Regions from separate parts of the Arthrobacter sp. 'calajunan' genome, predicted to be linked through region 2. Evidence: riboswitches for the same ligand, from Rfam matches in the RefSeq annotation. Region 2 holds a riboswitch; each other region holds the start of a gene.
The links. A riboswitch is a leader RNA that binds a small molecule or an ion and turns the genes downstream of it on or off. The one in region 2 is predicted to bind thiamine pyrophosphate.
Positions count from the first base shown of each region.

Region 1: another riboswitch for thiamine pyrophosphate. It lies ahead of thiM (hydroxyethylthiazole kinase); the one in region 2 lies ahead of RF641_RS12500 (3-oxoacyl-ACP reductase).
Region 3: another riboswitch for thiamine pyrophosphate. It lies ahead of RF641_RS13260 (ECF transporter S component); the one in region 2 lies ahead of RF641_RS12500 (3-oxoacyl-ACP reductase).

Region 1 is NZ_JBKZDY010000009.1:14,153-19,081, reverse strand. It holds gene RF641_RS13750 (uracil-xanthine permease family protein) at 1-3, opposite strand, end outside; gene thiD (bifunctional hydroxymethylpyrimidine kinase/phosphomethylpyrimidine kinase) at 37-1,461, opposite strand; gene thiE (thiamine phosphate synthase) at 1,458-2,099, opposite strand; gene thiM (hydroxyethylthiazole kinase) at 2,092-2,886, opposite strand; TPP riboswitch at 2,876-2,970, opposite strand; gene RF641_RS13730 (GntR family transcriptional regulator) at 3,357-3,722, opposite strand; gene RF641_RS13725 (hypothetical protein) at 3,719-4,929, opposite strand, start outside.
Region 2 is NZ_JBKZDY010000007.1:127,656-132,584, reverse strand. It holds gene RF641_RS12510 (siderophore-interacting protein) at 1-266, shown strand, start outside; gene RF641_RS12505 (LLM class flavin-dependent oxidoreductase) at 359-1,696, opposite strand; gene RF641_RS12500 (3-oxoacyl-ACP reductase) at 1,693-2,502, opposite strand; TPP riboswitch at 2,564-2,657, opposite strand; gene RF641_RS12495 (hypothetical protein) at 2,722-3,327, opposite strand; gene RF641_RS12490 (hypothetical protein) at 3,332-3,955, opposite strand; gene RF641_RS12485 (HNH endonuclease family protein) at 4,210-4,911, shown strand.
Region 3 is NZ_JBKZDY010000008.1:81,595-86,523, reverse strand. It holds gene RF641_RS13265 (ATP-binding cassette domain-containing protein) at 1-1,439, opposite strand, end outside; gene RF641_RS13260 (ECF transporter S component) at 1,436-2,056, opposite strand; TPP riboswitch at 2,121-2,239, opposite strand; gene RF641_RS13255 (DUF4235 domain-containing protein) at 2,314-2,565, shown strand; gene mnhG (monovalent cation/H(+) antiporter subunit G) at 2,631-3,038, opposite strand; gene RF641_RS13245 (monovalent cation/H+ antiporter complex subunit F) at 3,038-3,304, opposite strand; gene RF641_RS13240 (Na+/H+ antiporter subunit E) at 3,301-3,933, opposite strand; gene RF641_RS13235 (Na+/H+ antiporter subunit D) at 3,947-4,929, opposite strand, start outside.

The sequences.
Region 1 (4,929 bases), on a different contig from region 2:
CATGCAGTCCTCCAGACTCTGCGGCCCCAACGCGTTTTAGGCCGTAGAGAATTCTACGCTCTCGGCATGGGCCTGCGCGAAAAAGGCCAGCTCGTGCTCGCTGGAACGCAGGAACGCCTGGCGCATCCGCTCGCGCTGCGCCGGGTCCGCCAGTTTCCATGCGGCGCGCACCATCCCGATGGCCTGCGCGGTGGATTCGTCGAACTCCTCCGAGGCGTAGGTCTGAAGCCAGTCGCCGTAGGGGTGGCCTTCGTAGTTGGCCGCCGCAAGCCGCTTGCCGATGTCCTGGTACAGCCAGTAGCACGGCAGGATCGCGGCGATCAGCTCCGGGTAGCTGGAATTGCAGGAGGACAGGTGGTTCACGTAGTTCAGCGTGGTGGCCGACGGGTTCGCCAGTCCTTCCACCAGGTGGCTGCGGTGCAGCTGCAGCTCGCCCTCCAGGATTTCCCCGGCGCCCTTGGCCCAGAAGCGCTGGGAATCCAGCTCAGGGGCCAGCGCGCTGGCCTGCGCCAGCACCTGCGCGTAGCGCTGCAGGTACAGGGCGTCCTGCGCCAGGTAGTATTCGAACTTCTCGCGCTCCAGGCTGCCGTCGGCCAGCTGCACGATGAACTCCAGCTCGTCAATGCCCGCGCGCAGCGGTGCGATGTCCTCCCACCAGGCGGCCATCGGATCCGCGGCGCCGAAGAAGTCGACGAAGTGGTGCACCGGCCCGTGCCCGGAGCCCACCTGCAGCTCGTCAGCGGCGCCGATGGCGCGCAACAGGTAGCCCTTGGCCTGTTCCAGCGCGGTCGCCCAGTCGCCGGTGGCGGCGAAGCGGGTGGCCAGCGCGCTGGACAGGGTGCAGCCGGTGCCATGGGTGTTTTTGGTAGCCAGGCGCGGGGAGCTGAACTCGGCCAGCACCCCGGCGGCGGAGACCAGCGCATCGGGGCACTGCGCCCCGGCCAGGTGCCCGCCCTTGGCCAGCACCAGCACGTCGTGGGCGGAGGCCAGACGCCGGGCCTGCTCCAGCACGAGCTCCCAGTCCTGCGCGGCGGCTTCGCCGAGCAGCGCGCCGAGCTCGGCGGTGTTCGGGGTGATCACGGTGGCGCGGGCCAGCAGCGGGTGCAGCGCGGCGGCGTCCTCCAGCAGGGCATCGCCGCTGGTGGCCACCATGACCGGGTCCAGCACCACCGGGGCGTTGACGGTATCCAGCCAGGCGGCGACAGCGCCGATGATCTCCTGGTTTGCCAGCATGCCGATCTTCACCGCGTCGATGCGCACATCCGCGCTGAGCGTTTCAAGCTGCGCGGTGACGAAATCCCCGTCGATGGCCTGCACTCCGCTGACCCCGCGGGTGTTCTGCGCGGTCAGCGCCGTGATCACTGCCATGCCGTAGCCGCCGTTGGCGGCAATGGCCTTCAGATCGGCCTGGATGCCGGCGCCGCCGGACGGGTCGGAGCCCGCGATGGAAAGGATGTTCACTTGGCCGCCTCCCAGGCGGAAACCAGCTGGGCGCTGGCGCTGCGCGGATCATCTGCCTGGCAGACTGGGCGCACCACGGCCATCCCGGCGCCGCCGCCGGCGCGGATGGCCGCGGCGTCATCGGCGGTCACCGCGCCGATGGCCACGCAGGGCAGCGCGGTCCAGCCGGTGCGTTCCGCGAAGCCGTCCAGGCCCAGCGGGGTGGGGTGGTCCTTCTTGGTCGGGGTGGCGCGCACCGCGCCAACACCCAGGTAGTCGATGAACTCGGCATCCAGGTTGGCCTGGGCGATCTGCTCCCGCGTGGAGGCGCTGAGCCCGATGATGCCCTCGCCGATCAGCTGGCGGGCCAGGGACACCGGCACGTCCTTCTGCCCGATGTGGATGCCGGCCACCGCGGCCCCGGCGGCGCGGGCCGCCAGGAATACGTCGATGCGGTCGTTGACCAGCAGCTGCGCCTTGCCCTCGGTCAGCTTTGCGGCCGCAAGCGTCAGCTCGAAGAACTCGCGGGCGCTTTCCTCCTTGGCGCGCAGCTGGATCCACTGGATCCCGCCGGCCACGGCTGCCTCGATCACCTCAAGGGTGCTATGCGGGCTGCAGCTGGCGGTGTTGGCCACCAGGTAGGCTCCGAGATCACGCATAGGTCTTTTCCTCACAGTTCAGGGTCTCAAGTGCGGCGGGCTCAACGGCCGCCAGGGAATCGAGGAAGGCCACGGCAAAACTGCCCGGCCCGGAGCTGGCGGCCAGCGCCTTTTCGGCGGCCAGGCCGTAGTAACCATGGGCCGCCACGGCGGCTTCGAACGGGTCCTCATGCACCGCGAGCATGCCCGCGCACACCGCACCCAGGGCGCAGCCTCCGCCGGTGATGCGGGTCAGGCCGATGCCGTTGGTGTGCACCAGCACGGTGCGCTGCGCGTCGATGATGGCGTCCGCCTCGCCGGAGATCGCGACCACCGAACCGTATTTCACTGCCAGCTCACGCCCGGCGGCGGTGGCTTCCTGCACGCTGTCCAGCGAATCCACACCTCGGCCGGAGGACTCCCAGCCGGCCAGCGCCATGATTTCCGAGGCGTTGCCGCGGATCAGCGTGGGGCGGCGGGCGACGATGCGCCGGGCGAATTCCGTGCGGACCGGCAACGCTCCGACGGCCACCGGATCCAGCACCCAGGGGGTGCCTGCGGCGCTCGCCGACTCGACAGCTTCTTCCATGGCGCGCAGCTGCTCGGTGGTGGGCGTGCCCAGGTTGACCAGCACGGCCGAGGCGGCCGCGGCGAACGGCCTGGCTTCCCCGGGCAGGTCAGTCATGGCCGGGGCCGCGCCGGAAGCCAGCAGTACATTGGCGGTGAAGTTGGTAACCACGGTGTTTGTCAGGCAGAACACCAAGGGGGATTGTTCCCGGTAATTGCGGGCAACAATAGGCAGAGTCATGCGACATCCCTCCGCTAGCTTGACCTAGTTCAGGTTCAACGGGTCTCATCTCAGTCGGCTTCTCCGACACCCCGTGTCACTGATCCCGAGGGTACGCAGATATCTGCGCAAGGACAAATCCTTAACGCCGTTGGAAGTCGGCCGGCCCATGCCGGCCGCTAGAGCCTCGGATCTTCGTAGCCCCTGCCGCGATCGATATTCTTCCGCGCTTCCCGAAGTGCCCTGGAGATTTCCGGGTCAGATCCTTCGAGGTCGTCGGCTCGTCGGTCGAGACTGCGCATGGCGCCTATGGCAAACGGCAGCGCGCAAAGTATGACCAAAACGCAGACGATCAAAATCGAAACCGGATCCACAGGTTATCCATTCCAAGCATTGCGGTGAGCTTAGGCTGAGCCTACAAAGAGGGGCGGACACCGTCAACCGAATCCCGGTTGCTCGGGAAATGATGCGGTGGTGACAGGGTTACCGAGCTATCGCGTCCTCCGCGCAACCAGCGCCTTGACCGTCGCCGCGTCCACCCCCAGCTCCGCGGCCAGTGCCCAGACCCTGTCCACTGCCTCGACCAGGTGCTCGTCCAGCGCTGGCTGCCCTGGCAGCTCATTGACCACGGTGCCCGCCCGGCGACGCGAGGAGATCAGTCCTTCGGCCTCCAGTTCCTTGTAGGCGCGGGCCACGGTGCCGGCGGCCACACCCAGATCGGCGGCCAGCGCGCGCACCGTGGGCAGCCTGCTCCCGGCGGCCAGTTCGCCCAGCGAAATCAGCGAAGCCACCTGGGCGCGGATCTGTTCATAGGGCGGCAGCGCCGAGTCCAGGTCAACGGTGATCTGGGCGCTCATCGGCGGCCCGCGTCACTGGTCTCCGGCCGCATCGAACCTTGCGGGCGCGGAAGCGCCAGCACCGCCGGCGCACAGAAGACCAGCAGACCGAACAGGGAGAAGTCGGCGAACAACTGGTATCCCATCATTGGCATGGCCACGAACGCGCCGGCGACTACGCGCAGCGAGCGGAATTCAAGCACCTGCCGATACCAGATTTCCACCTCTGCTCCCACCTGCCAGGGGATCGCCACGGAGCGGACGAGCAGGACGAATCCTGCATGCGCGGCAAGCAGTGCCGCGGCCAGCCCGGCAATGATCCACCGGTTCGGCGCGACAAATCCCCACAGCAGATCCAGCGGAGGGAAGAGCAGGAAGTACAGGCCGGCCGCCATCAGGAGTCCGGCAACGACATAGGTCCACAGCGGCAGCCGTGCGGCGGGTTTGGGCATTCGCGCGGCCGCGCGGGTCTTGATCGCCATGTACGCCAGGTAGGCGGCGTTGACCAGTAGGTAGAACAGCGTCGCGCCCGCGAGGAGGGCCAGGATGGCGGTGGCGCGTTCGGCGGTCGGCATCTCCTGCGTCTCGGAGCTCGGCAGCATTGGCCATCCGACGGCGACCAGCAGGATGGCAGCCATGGCGCTCAGATACTGCACCGCGAACAGCTGCTCGCGCAGCCGGGTGAAGGCGCTGGAGACGGCCGGCCGCAGGGATTCGAAGTTCACCGGCGGGCGCCAGAAGAACATGACGACGGTGATGGCCAGGGCGATGTAGTTGGCGGTCTGGTCCCACCGGCCCGCGAGGTCGTTCATCCGTTCCCAGTACTCGATGCCTTCGCCACCCATGGATTTGTCGGCGTCATCGGAGATCCACCGTGCCTTGAAGTGCAGGGCTTCGCCGGCGAGGCCGGCCAGGAGCACCGTCACCGTGCGGTAGAGGCGATTGAGCCAGGTGATGCGCAGCAGCCGGTTGTCGTGCTCGCTGATGCCGTCCAGCGGCTTGCGCCGCAGGATGAGGATGGTGGCGGCGAAGGCGGCGACCAGCAGGAGGACCAGGCTCAGTGCCAGATAGGGCAGGACCTCTGCGGCCGAACGCAACCCGTCCTGGGCATCGGCGGTCATGTAGTAGCCGTCGCCGTCGTCCTCGATGACCTCCGGCGTGGGGGCGAAGCCCGTGACGTCGCGGACGCTGTAAATCGCCAGCATGCCGGCGGCGAAGGTTGCCGCCA
Region 2 (4,929 bases):
AAGGAGCAATGTTTGACGTGAAACATCCCCAGGGCATTGATTTACGCTGGCTTTCCCGCGACGGCGTGCCGGCAGGACGCAGCGACGTCCTGGCCGAGGCTTTCCAGACGCTGGCGGTCCCGCACCAAGGCCTGGGTGTCGTGGCCCATGCTGAACGAAGCACCGTCAAGGCCATCAGCCGCATCTGCGACCGCTGGAACCTGTCGAAGCGCTCCAGCCACATTTCCTCCTACTGGACGCTTCGCGAAGGACGGCTGATGCGCTGACCGCTGTGCCGGCGGCCTGCCGGCCCCGGAGAAGAATCCACGAACGCAATCCACTTCGTTTGTCTTCCCGCCAGCGCATCACGACGCAGCTCCTAACGCGCGCCGGCGAGCGCGTCCCCGGCCACCGGCGCCGGCAGGCCCAGATTGCCGCGCAGCGTGCGGTGCTCGTAGGCGGTGCGGAAGCGTCCGCGGCGCTGCAGCTCGGGGATCACCAGCTCGACGAAATCCGCCAAGCCGTCGGGCAGGCTCGGCGGCATCAGGTTGAAGCCGTCAGCCGCCCCGGTATCCAGCCAGAGCTCGATCTCGTCGGCGATCATCTCCGGCGTTCCGACCAAGGTGCAGTGCCCTCCCCCGGCCGCCAGCAGCCCGAGCAGCTCGCGCACCGTCGGCTGGTGGATCTCGATCAACCGCAGGATCGTCGCGTAGCGTCCGGCCGGGCCGGTGAAGTCTGCGGCGGAGGGAAGTACGGGCACCGGTGCATCCAGCTCCCAGGCGCTGGTGTCCTGGTGCACGAATACCGCCAGCTGGGCCAGGGCCTGCTCGACGGGCAGCAGGTCGTTGAGCCTGCGCTGCTTGTCCTTGGCCTCCTCCAGGGTGCGGCCCACGTAGGCGACCAGCCCCGGCATGATGGCCAGGGCCTGCGGATCGCGCCCGGCCGCTGCGGCCCGGGAACGCACGTCCTGCGCGTAGTCCAGCGCCATCCGCCGGTCGGCGGCCACCGCGTAGATCGCCTCGGCATGGACCGCCGCGAGCTCGCGCCCCTGGGCGGAGGCCCCGGCCTGGAAGAGGACCGGGGCGCCCTGCGGCCCGTCGGGAATGTTCAGCGGCCCGCGCACCCCGAAGTGCTCGCCTGCATGGTCGATGCGCGAGAGCTTTTTCGGGTCGGTGAACACGCCTGCGCGGTCGGCCCGCACCGCAGCCGACGGGTAGGAACCGAACAGCCCTCGCAGCACCGTGATGAACTCGTTGGCGCGGCCGTAGCGGTAGGCATGGTCGCCCAGCGTTTCACGCCCGTGGTTCTGCGCCTCGGAGTCCCACATGCTGGTGACCACATTGGCCCCGGCCCGGCCTCCGGAAAGCCGGTCCAGGCTGGCCAGCATGCGGGCGGCATGGAACGGGGTGTAGAAGCTGGAGGACACCGTGCAGACCAGACCGATCCGGCTGGTGTGCTGGCTCAGCGCCGACAACAGCGTGAACGGTTCGAAGAACCAGGTCGGTCCGGCCGCCGCGGCCTCCGGGGAGACGGCCTGGCCGTCGGCCAGGAACACCGCGTCCAGCAGGCCGCGTTCGGCCAGCTGCGCCAGTTCCACGTAGTACGCGGTCTCGCCCAGCCGCTCGGCCGGGGAATCCGGCGCCCGCCAGGCCGCCTGGTGGTGCCCCGCGCCGTAGATGAACAGGTTGAACCGGGCCTGCTTCCTCGATGCGCTCATCCCTTGACCAGGCCGCCGTCGACGATCAGGTTCTGTCCGGTCACCCCGCGCGAGAGCGGCGAGGCGAAGAACAGCACCGCGTCGGCGAGCTCGGCCGGCGAGGTCACCCGGCGCAGCGGGGTACCGGAGGCGATCAGGTCGAAGACCTCTTCAGGAGTGGCGGCCGAGGCATCCGTGGTGCGCAGCAGGCCCCCGGAAACCATGTTGACGTTGATGCCTTCCGGGCCCAGGTCGTCCGCGAAGGTGCGGGTCAGCGAGAGCAGCGCCGCCTTGGTGGCGGTGTAGTCGTGGTACGGAACCACTGGGTGCTGGAACAGATTCGTACCGATGTTGACGATGCGCCCAAACCCTGTCTGGCGCATGCCCGGAAGCACTGCCTGGATCGCGGCGACGGGTGCGAGCACGGAGCCGGCGAACTGGGCCGTGAGCTCTTCGGCGGACAGCTCGTCTGCCTTGGAACGGGCATCTGCGTTGAAGGAGAAATCCACCAGCGCGTTGTTGACCAAGGTGGTGATCGGGCGGCCGAAGTGCTCGGCCGCGGCGGCGGCCAGGTCCTTCAGCCCGGCGGCGTCGCGCACGTCGGCCTGCAATGCCAGCGCCTGTCCGGGGAATGCGGCGGCAAGTTCCTCGGCCGCCTGCGACGAGCTGCGGTAGTTGACGACGACCTTCGCCCCGGCGTCCAGAAAAGCGGCGCTGATGGCCGCGCCCAGCCCGCGGGCGCCGCCGGTGACCAGCACCAGTTGTTCCTTGAGCGGCAGTGCGGTGGTGGAAGAAGCTGCGGTGTCGGTTGCTGCGTGTGCGTTCATGGTGCTCGAACTCCTTGAAGATGTGTCAAGGCGAACGGGACCCCGGCGTAGATGCGTGGCATCGAGGTATCCAGGACATTCCCTTCGCCAGTGCTAACTGGATCAGGTTCGACGGGTTTTATCTCAGCCGCATGGCGGCACCCCGTGTCACTACGTCCCATTAGTACCACAAGCCGTCCGGGACGGCCGAACACGTGTCTTCGCCGGGTGTTTCCGGAGCTACTGGATGACCTGGACTTCAAAACCCGCCGGAGCCGAGAGCTCCGGGATCAGCTCGATGACCAGATTCTCGATATTTTTCTCGTCAAGTTCGACTTCCACGACGTTTGCTTCTGTCGAGCATTGGACGACTTTTTGCTTCAGGGCGCTCTGCCCATCCCTGACGCGTAGGTCGATCTGGCCCACGCCTGAACAACTGAACTTGATCAAATAGGGACCCGGTAAGCCATCTGTTTCCAAGGAGAGTTCTTCCGGCGCAAGGGTTCCGCCTTGCTGGTACAGAAAGCGTGCGGCGTTCCATGCAACCAACCCTTGATATCCGCGCTGCTCGATTTCGCCCTGCCAGAATCCTATGCCGTCCATAGCGGTAGGGTCTGAGGATATTCCGACCATCGCCAGATACATCAGCGGCGGGTAGTGCAGTGCAACTTCTTGGCGGTGGGCGATCTCCTCAGGCGACGATTCCTCGACGGGTTGCTGGAATTGGAGGGTGTTTGACTGTTGCCTGGGCGATTCGCGATCTAGCGGGCCGAGCTGGGACACCGGAGTTGTGCAGGACGTGAGCGCAAGAATTACAGCTCCGAGCAGAGGCAGCATTTTCTTCATTCGCTCACTTGCCATCATTTTGGTACAGGTTGAGTTCGTAGGATCCGATGGTTTCGGGATCACCGGAAACCAAAATGCTGTAGCTCTCGGCGGATGGACCGATTTCAAACTCGCCGTGGGTGGTTGCTGCGGGGACCTCGCAGGTCAATGGGATCTCGACCGATGGCTCCATGCCAATTTCCGGAAAATCTACGTTGATGAAAACCTGCACGGCCGCGCGCCCAACACCCCAGCAACCAAATTCAACCTTGTAATCACCCGCTTCTTCCGCGGTGCCGCTCATGGATGTCGAATCGTTGATAACCTCTTGCTCGCCATTTTCGCCTATAAAGGTCGTGGATCGGAAAAATCCCGAAAGTCCCATGGCAAATTCGTCCACATCATCACGCGTATCAAGGTCGCCGAAGATCGGGGTAGCTCGCAGAACCTGTGTTTGCAGCTCTGAGAAAATCGGAACACCTTCTTGGTAATACTTCGCGTAGGGATCGTCACCGTGTTGTTCCGCTTCCCAGGCCGAGTCATACCCGCCGAGATCTTGCTGTTCCACGGGTTTAAGCTTGGATACGGGTGTCGTACAGGCACTGAGCAGCAGTACGCCGGCCAGCAGTGGATACAGAAACTTCTTCACAGCAACATCCCGATGGTCATTCAAATCAGCATCATGCTGACCATATTTCGTCTACCGAAAGAAAACAATACTTGTCACAGCGGATTATGGCGGCAAAATGGTAACTTTTTCAATTCAGCCTGCCAACTTCCGAGAAGAGAATCACAGCAAGACACCTGGAGCGAATCAGAGTTTCGTCGGTGCAGGCACATAGAGTCGAATGCTGGGACCGCGGATTGCAGTCCCGCCGCATATTCAAGGAGAAGTACCACCGCATGCGACTGCTGCGCCGCACCCTGTCCCTAGTTCTCGTCGCATCCACCCTCGGACTGGTTTCCTGCTCATCGCTGGCTTCCACGGATTTCACCGGGACAAACGGCGCCCAGGCCGCGACCCCGACAGCCGATCAGCAGGCGACGTATGCCACGTCCCTGAACCAATTGGAAGACATCGCCATCAAGGGTCGCGCACCGAAGACCGGCTACTCTCGCGAGCAATTCAGCAACGGATGGAAAGATACCGACAACAACGGCTGCGATGCGCGCAACGATATCCTCGCTCGCGATCTGGACAATGTTGAATACAAACCGGCCCGGGTCGACTGCGTGGTATTGAGCGGAACTTTCCATGACCCCTACACGGGCAAGACGATCAATTTCGAGCGCGGCCAAACCACAAGTTCCGCCGTACAGATCGACCATGTCGTCGCGCTGTCGGACGCCTGGCAGAAGGGCGCCCAGAAATGGAGCAAGGATGAGCGCCTCCAGTTCGCCAACGATCCGTTGAATCTCCTCGCCTCGGACGGACCCACAAACGCCGCCAAGGGCGACAAGGACGCGGCAACATGGCTGCCACCAAACAAGGACTTCCGCTGCGAATACGTGTCGCGGCAGACCCAGGTCAAGGCCAAGTACGGTGCATGGATGACACAAGCCGAGCATGATTCCATCAAGAAGATCCTGACGTCCTGCGTTTAGCAGAAGATCTTCGGAAAC
Region 3 (4,929 bases), on a different contig from region 2:
ATCGCGGTGGATTCGGCGAGTTCCTCGATGAGCAGTTGCGCCAGCTCGCGCCAGGTGTTCGCGTCCTGCCCGAAGGTCGGCTCGTCAAGGATCACCACGTCCGGCGAGGCGGCCAGCACTGTGGCCACCGACAACCGGCGCTTCTCCCCTCCGGAAAGCGTGAACGGGTTGGCTTCGGCCAAGTCCTGCAGGCCAAGCCGCTCCAGCAACTCCTGCACCCGGGCCTCGACCTGCCGCGGATCGTACTTCTGCTCCTCGGCCGCGCCGTGCCTGGCGCGCAGCGGCGCGAAAGCCAGCTCCTCGCGCACGGACTGGGTGACGAACTGGTGCTCGGGTTCCTGGAACACCGAGCCGATGCGGGCGACCAGCGCTCCGGCCTTCCAGCTGAACGGCGAGGGCGGCAACCCGTCGGCCAGCTGGGGGCTGGCGGCGAACTGGCCTGACACAGGTTGCAGCAGCCCGCCCAGGGTCAGTGCCAGCGTGGACTTCCCTGCCCCGTTCTCCCCGCGGATCACCAGGGCCCTGCCGCCGGTGACCTCGAAGCTGGCCGGGGCGGTGCGCACAGCATGCTCGCCCCGCGCGCAAACCAGCTCCTCGGCGTGCAGCATCGGGGCGCCGCCGGCCCTCGGCGCCGGCGAGGTCTGCGGAACATAGCCCGGAATCCAGACCCCTGCCTGCGCCAATTCGGCGCGCACCGCCGCGTCCCCGGCCAGCGCCTCGGGGTGCAGGTCGTGGGCGATCCCCCCGCCGGGGGCCAGCACCAGCACCCGATCCACCTGCCGGGCCCACGCCTCCAGCCGGTGCTCCACCACGATCAGCGTCGCCCCGGTGGACTCCACGGCGCCGATCACTGCATCGCGCAACGGCGGGATGCTGCCCGGGTCGATATTCGCGGTCGGCTCGTCAAGCAGCATCAGCCCGGGGCGCATGGCCAGGATCCCGGCCAGGGCCAGGCGCTGCTTCTGCCCGCCGGACAGTTCCTGCGTGCGATGTTCGTAGCCCAGTGCGCCGAGCCCCACGGCGTCAAGCGCCTGCGGGATCCGCTCGCGGATCTCCTGCGGGTCGACGCCCAGGTTCTCGGCGCCGAAGGCGACGTCGTCACCCACCCGGCTCTGCACCACCTGGGTTTCCGGATCCTGCTGCATCAGGCCCACCGGGAAGCTGCGCGCGAACGCGTCCTGCCCGCCGACCAGCAGCTCGCCGGTGGGACCGGCGTCCTGGTCGACTTCGAGCACGCCGGCCAGCGCATGCAAGAAGGTGGATTTGCCGGCCCCCGAGGGGCCCAGCAGGAGCACCTTCTGACCTGCAGGGATCTGCACGTCAAGTCCGGCGATGGCCGGGCGGTCGCGCTCGGCATGCTGCCAGGTGAAGCCGCGCGCGCTGATCTCCACACCCTGCCGGGTCAGCGGGGCCGTACGCCCGTTGGCGGCGGCGCTCATTTGCGCACCGCAAGCGCCGGTTCCAGGTGCGCGCGGCGGCTGGCGAGGTTGCTCAGCGCGCCGGTGCGGGCCAGCGCCCGGGTAATCCACCAGGACAGCAGGCCGGCGACGACCAGGCCAGACACGGCGGTGGCTCCCACGTGGAACAGCTTCATGAACTCGGTGTATTCGGCCACGCTGCCCACGACGTAGGCTTCGCTGAGGCCGGCAAACAGGCCCGAGCCCAGGCCTGCAAGCAACGCCACCGGCAGGTTCCAGCGACGGTAGCGGAACAGCGCGAACACCAGCTCGGCGCCCAGGCCCTGGACCAGGCCGGAAATCAGCACCGGCATGCCCCAGTGCGTGCCCAGCAGCGCCTCGACCACGGCGGCCAGCACCTCGCAGAACAGTGCGGCGCCGGGCTTGCGGATGATCAGCGCGCCGAGCACCGCCGGGAACAGCCACAGGCCGGTAAGCAGGGCAGTGCCGGGTGGGAAGGCGGTGAAGGCCAGCGAGAACAGGCCGTAGCTCGCGGACCAGGCCCAGAAGACCACGCCGGAAGCGACGGCGATGACCGAGGCGATGACGATATCGACTACGCGCCAGGTGCTGCGCTGCGTCGTGCGGGTTGTGCTCATGAGGTGTCCTCCTTGATCAGGAGGGGGGATGAACGGAATCGGGGCGCTGTCCAGCGCCGGTCCGCATCCGAGATGCTCGACTTCCTTCGCCGGTACTAACCGGAGCAGGTTCGAGGGTCTGCGATCTATCGCACTCTCAGCGCCTTTCGCCGCGAACGGCTTGACGCTCCCCTGTCGGAATAATTACTGCCCACCCACCATACCGCAGGTAAGCTGGCAACGGAACGATAAGTCACAACGTTGAACGTGAGGTCCACATGAACGCAGTACAAAAGCTCATCGCAACCGGCATTTCCCTGGGTGCGGGCTTCCTCGGCAGCAAGCTGGTCGATCAGGTCTGGAAGGGTTTCACCGGCAACACCGCCCCGCGCAAGGGCAGCGAGGAAGCCGCCGAGGCTTCCATGCGCCAGGCGCTGGGCTTCGCCGTGTTCTCCGCCGTGGTCGCAGCGGTCATCCAAGTGCTGGCTGATCGCGGCACCACCAAGGCCATCGCCAAGTTCACCAAGTAGCACTCCAGCGCAACAGCAGCGGGGCATTGCCTGCTCAGGGAATGGCCCGCTGCTGTTGGTTGAAGTTATTTCGCGTCCGGCCCGGTCTCCTGCGGATCAATTTCCGGCACGGTCCCGGTGTGCGGGGCGGAGGTCACCTTCTCCACGACCTGGCGCAGCTCGTCGGAGTACAGGGTCTCCTTGGCCGCGTGCTTGGTGCGGTAGCCGGCGCGGCCGATCATGTGCGCAGACACCGGGGCGGTCAGCAGCTGCATCGCCCAGGCAAGGACGAGGACCGGGATGACGGTCCAGCTGCGCAGGTGGATGGCCAGTCCGGCGAAGATCAGCAGGAAGCCCAGCACCTGGGGTTTGGTGGCCGCATGCATGCGGGTGAGCATGTCGGGAAAGGTCAGCAGGCCGATGCCGGCAATCAGGGACATCAGGCAGCCCAGAATCAGCAGCACGGCGACGAGGATGTCGAGGAAAAGGTCCATTACGCGTTCCTCTGATCCGAGACATAGCGCGAGACGGTCACCGAGCCGATGAACCCGATGGTGCAGGCGGCGACCACGAACAGCACGTAGTCGGTGTGCCTGTTCAACGCCATCTCCAGGCACAGGGCCGCGGAGATGATCAGCAGCATGACATCCAGGGCCAGCACCCGGTCGAGGATTGAGGGGCCTTTCGCCACACGGACCAGGCAGGCGATGGCGCCCAGCCCGAGCAGGCTGCCGCAGATCCAGACGACAACTTCGATCATGGCTTCTCCTTTGTCCTTCTCACGCGGGGGCTGCATTCGTTCTTGATGGCTTCGTACTCGTCCTGGCTGCCGATGGCCATGATCAGGCGGCGTTCGATGTCGCGGATGTTCTCCCGCGCCTTCGCGACCTCCTGGGCCGAGTCGACGTCGATGTAGTGCAGATACAGGGTCGAGGAGCTGCGGTCCACGTCGAGCACGAAGGACCCGGGAATCAGCGTCAGCACATGGCCCACGGTCATCACGATCAGGTCCGAGTCGGTGCGCAGCGGCACCGCGATCACCGAGCTGCGCGTCTTCTTCCCGCGCACCACCGCCAGCCAGGCGACGTGGACGCTGGCGGCGACGACCTGGCCCAGGAACCATCCGAACAGCTTGACGCAGTACCAGAGGTTCAGCCGCCCGGAGAGCACCACCGGCGGCAGCGGGAACAGGTTCACGATGACCAGCGCGATGACGGCGCCAAAGATCAGGTTGCCCGGGGAGAAGTCCTGCCAGAGCGCTCCCCAGACGAAAACCAGCAGGAGCAGCAGCGGCCACTCCTGCTTGAGCGTGGCGCGGTGGCGGACGCCGGCGGTGTCCAGCGCGTCGTCGATGCGCTGGTCGCGCGGGGCCAGGTTCTTGTTCGGCATGTTGTCCCTCCGCTCAGTAACTCAGGATGGCGTTGATGTACGGTTCGTGGGCGATCAGCTGCGCCGCCACTCGCTGGCAGAACTCGAAGATCGGCCCGGCGAACACCGTCAGCGCGATGCCCGCCACCACCAGCGAGCCGGTGGCGTAGCGCATGCCCCAGGGCAGCGCCTCGGATTCGAGTTCGCGGGCCAGCTTCAGGCCCAGGTGCGGCGCCTGGGCGCCGCCGGCGGCGGTCTGGTCCGCGACCTTCGCCGCCTCGTCCACCAGGTCCGGGTTGGGGATCTCGGCGTCCGCCGCGCGGCGCCAGAACATGCGGGCCCACACGCGGATGATCGCCAGCAGGGTCAGCAGGCTGGTCAGCAGGCCGGCGGCGATGACCACCCAGGTCAACGCGTCTGCATCCTGCGCGGCCGCATGCAGCAGCCCGAACTTACCCAGGAAGCCGGAGAACGGCGGGATGCCGCCCAAGTTGATGGCCGGGATGAAGAACAGCAGCGACAGCGCCGGGGACAGCTTGGCCAGCGATCCCAGCCGGGTCACGTTCGCGCTGCCGGCGCGGCGCTCGATCAGCCCCGCCACCATGAACAGCGAGGTCTGCACGATGATGTGGTGGCCGACGTAGTAGATGGTCGCCGCGATGGCCAGCTCGCCGCCCACGGCCACGCCGAAGATCAGGTAGCCGATGTGGCTGGTCAGCGTGAAGGACAGCATACGCTTGAAGTCGGTCTGCGCGATCGCGCCGAGGATACCGATGACCATGGTCAGCGCCGCGACCACCAGCAGCCCGGCGTTCACCGCGCCTCCCGGGAACAGCAGCGTCTCGGTGCGCACGATCGCGTACACCCCCACCTTGGTCAGCAGGCCGGCGAACACCGCGGTCACCGGGGCCGGGGCCGTCGGATAGGAGTCCGGAAGCCACAGCGACAGCGGGAAGACCGCCGCCTTGATGCCGAAGGCGATCAGCAGCAGCACATGCAGGATCAGCTGCGGTCCCT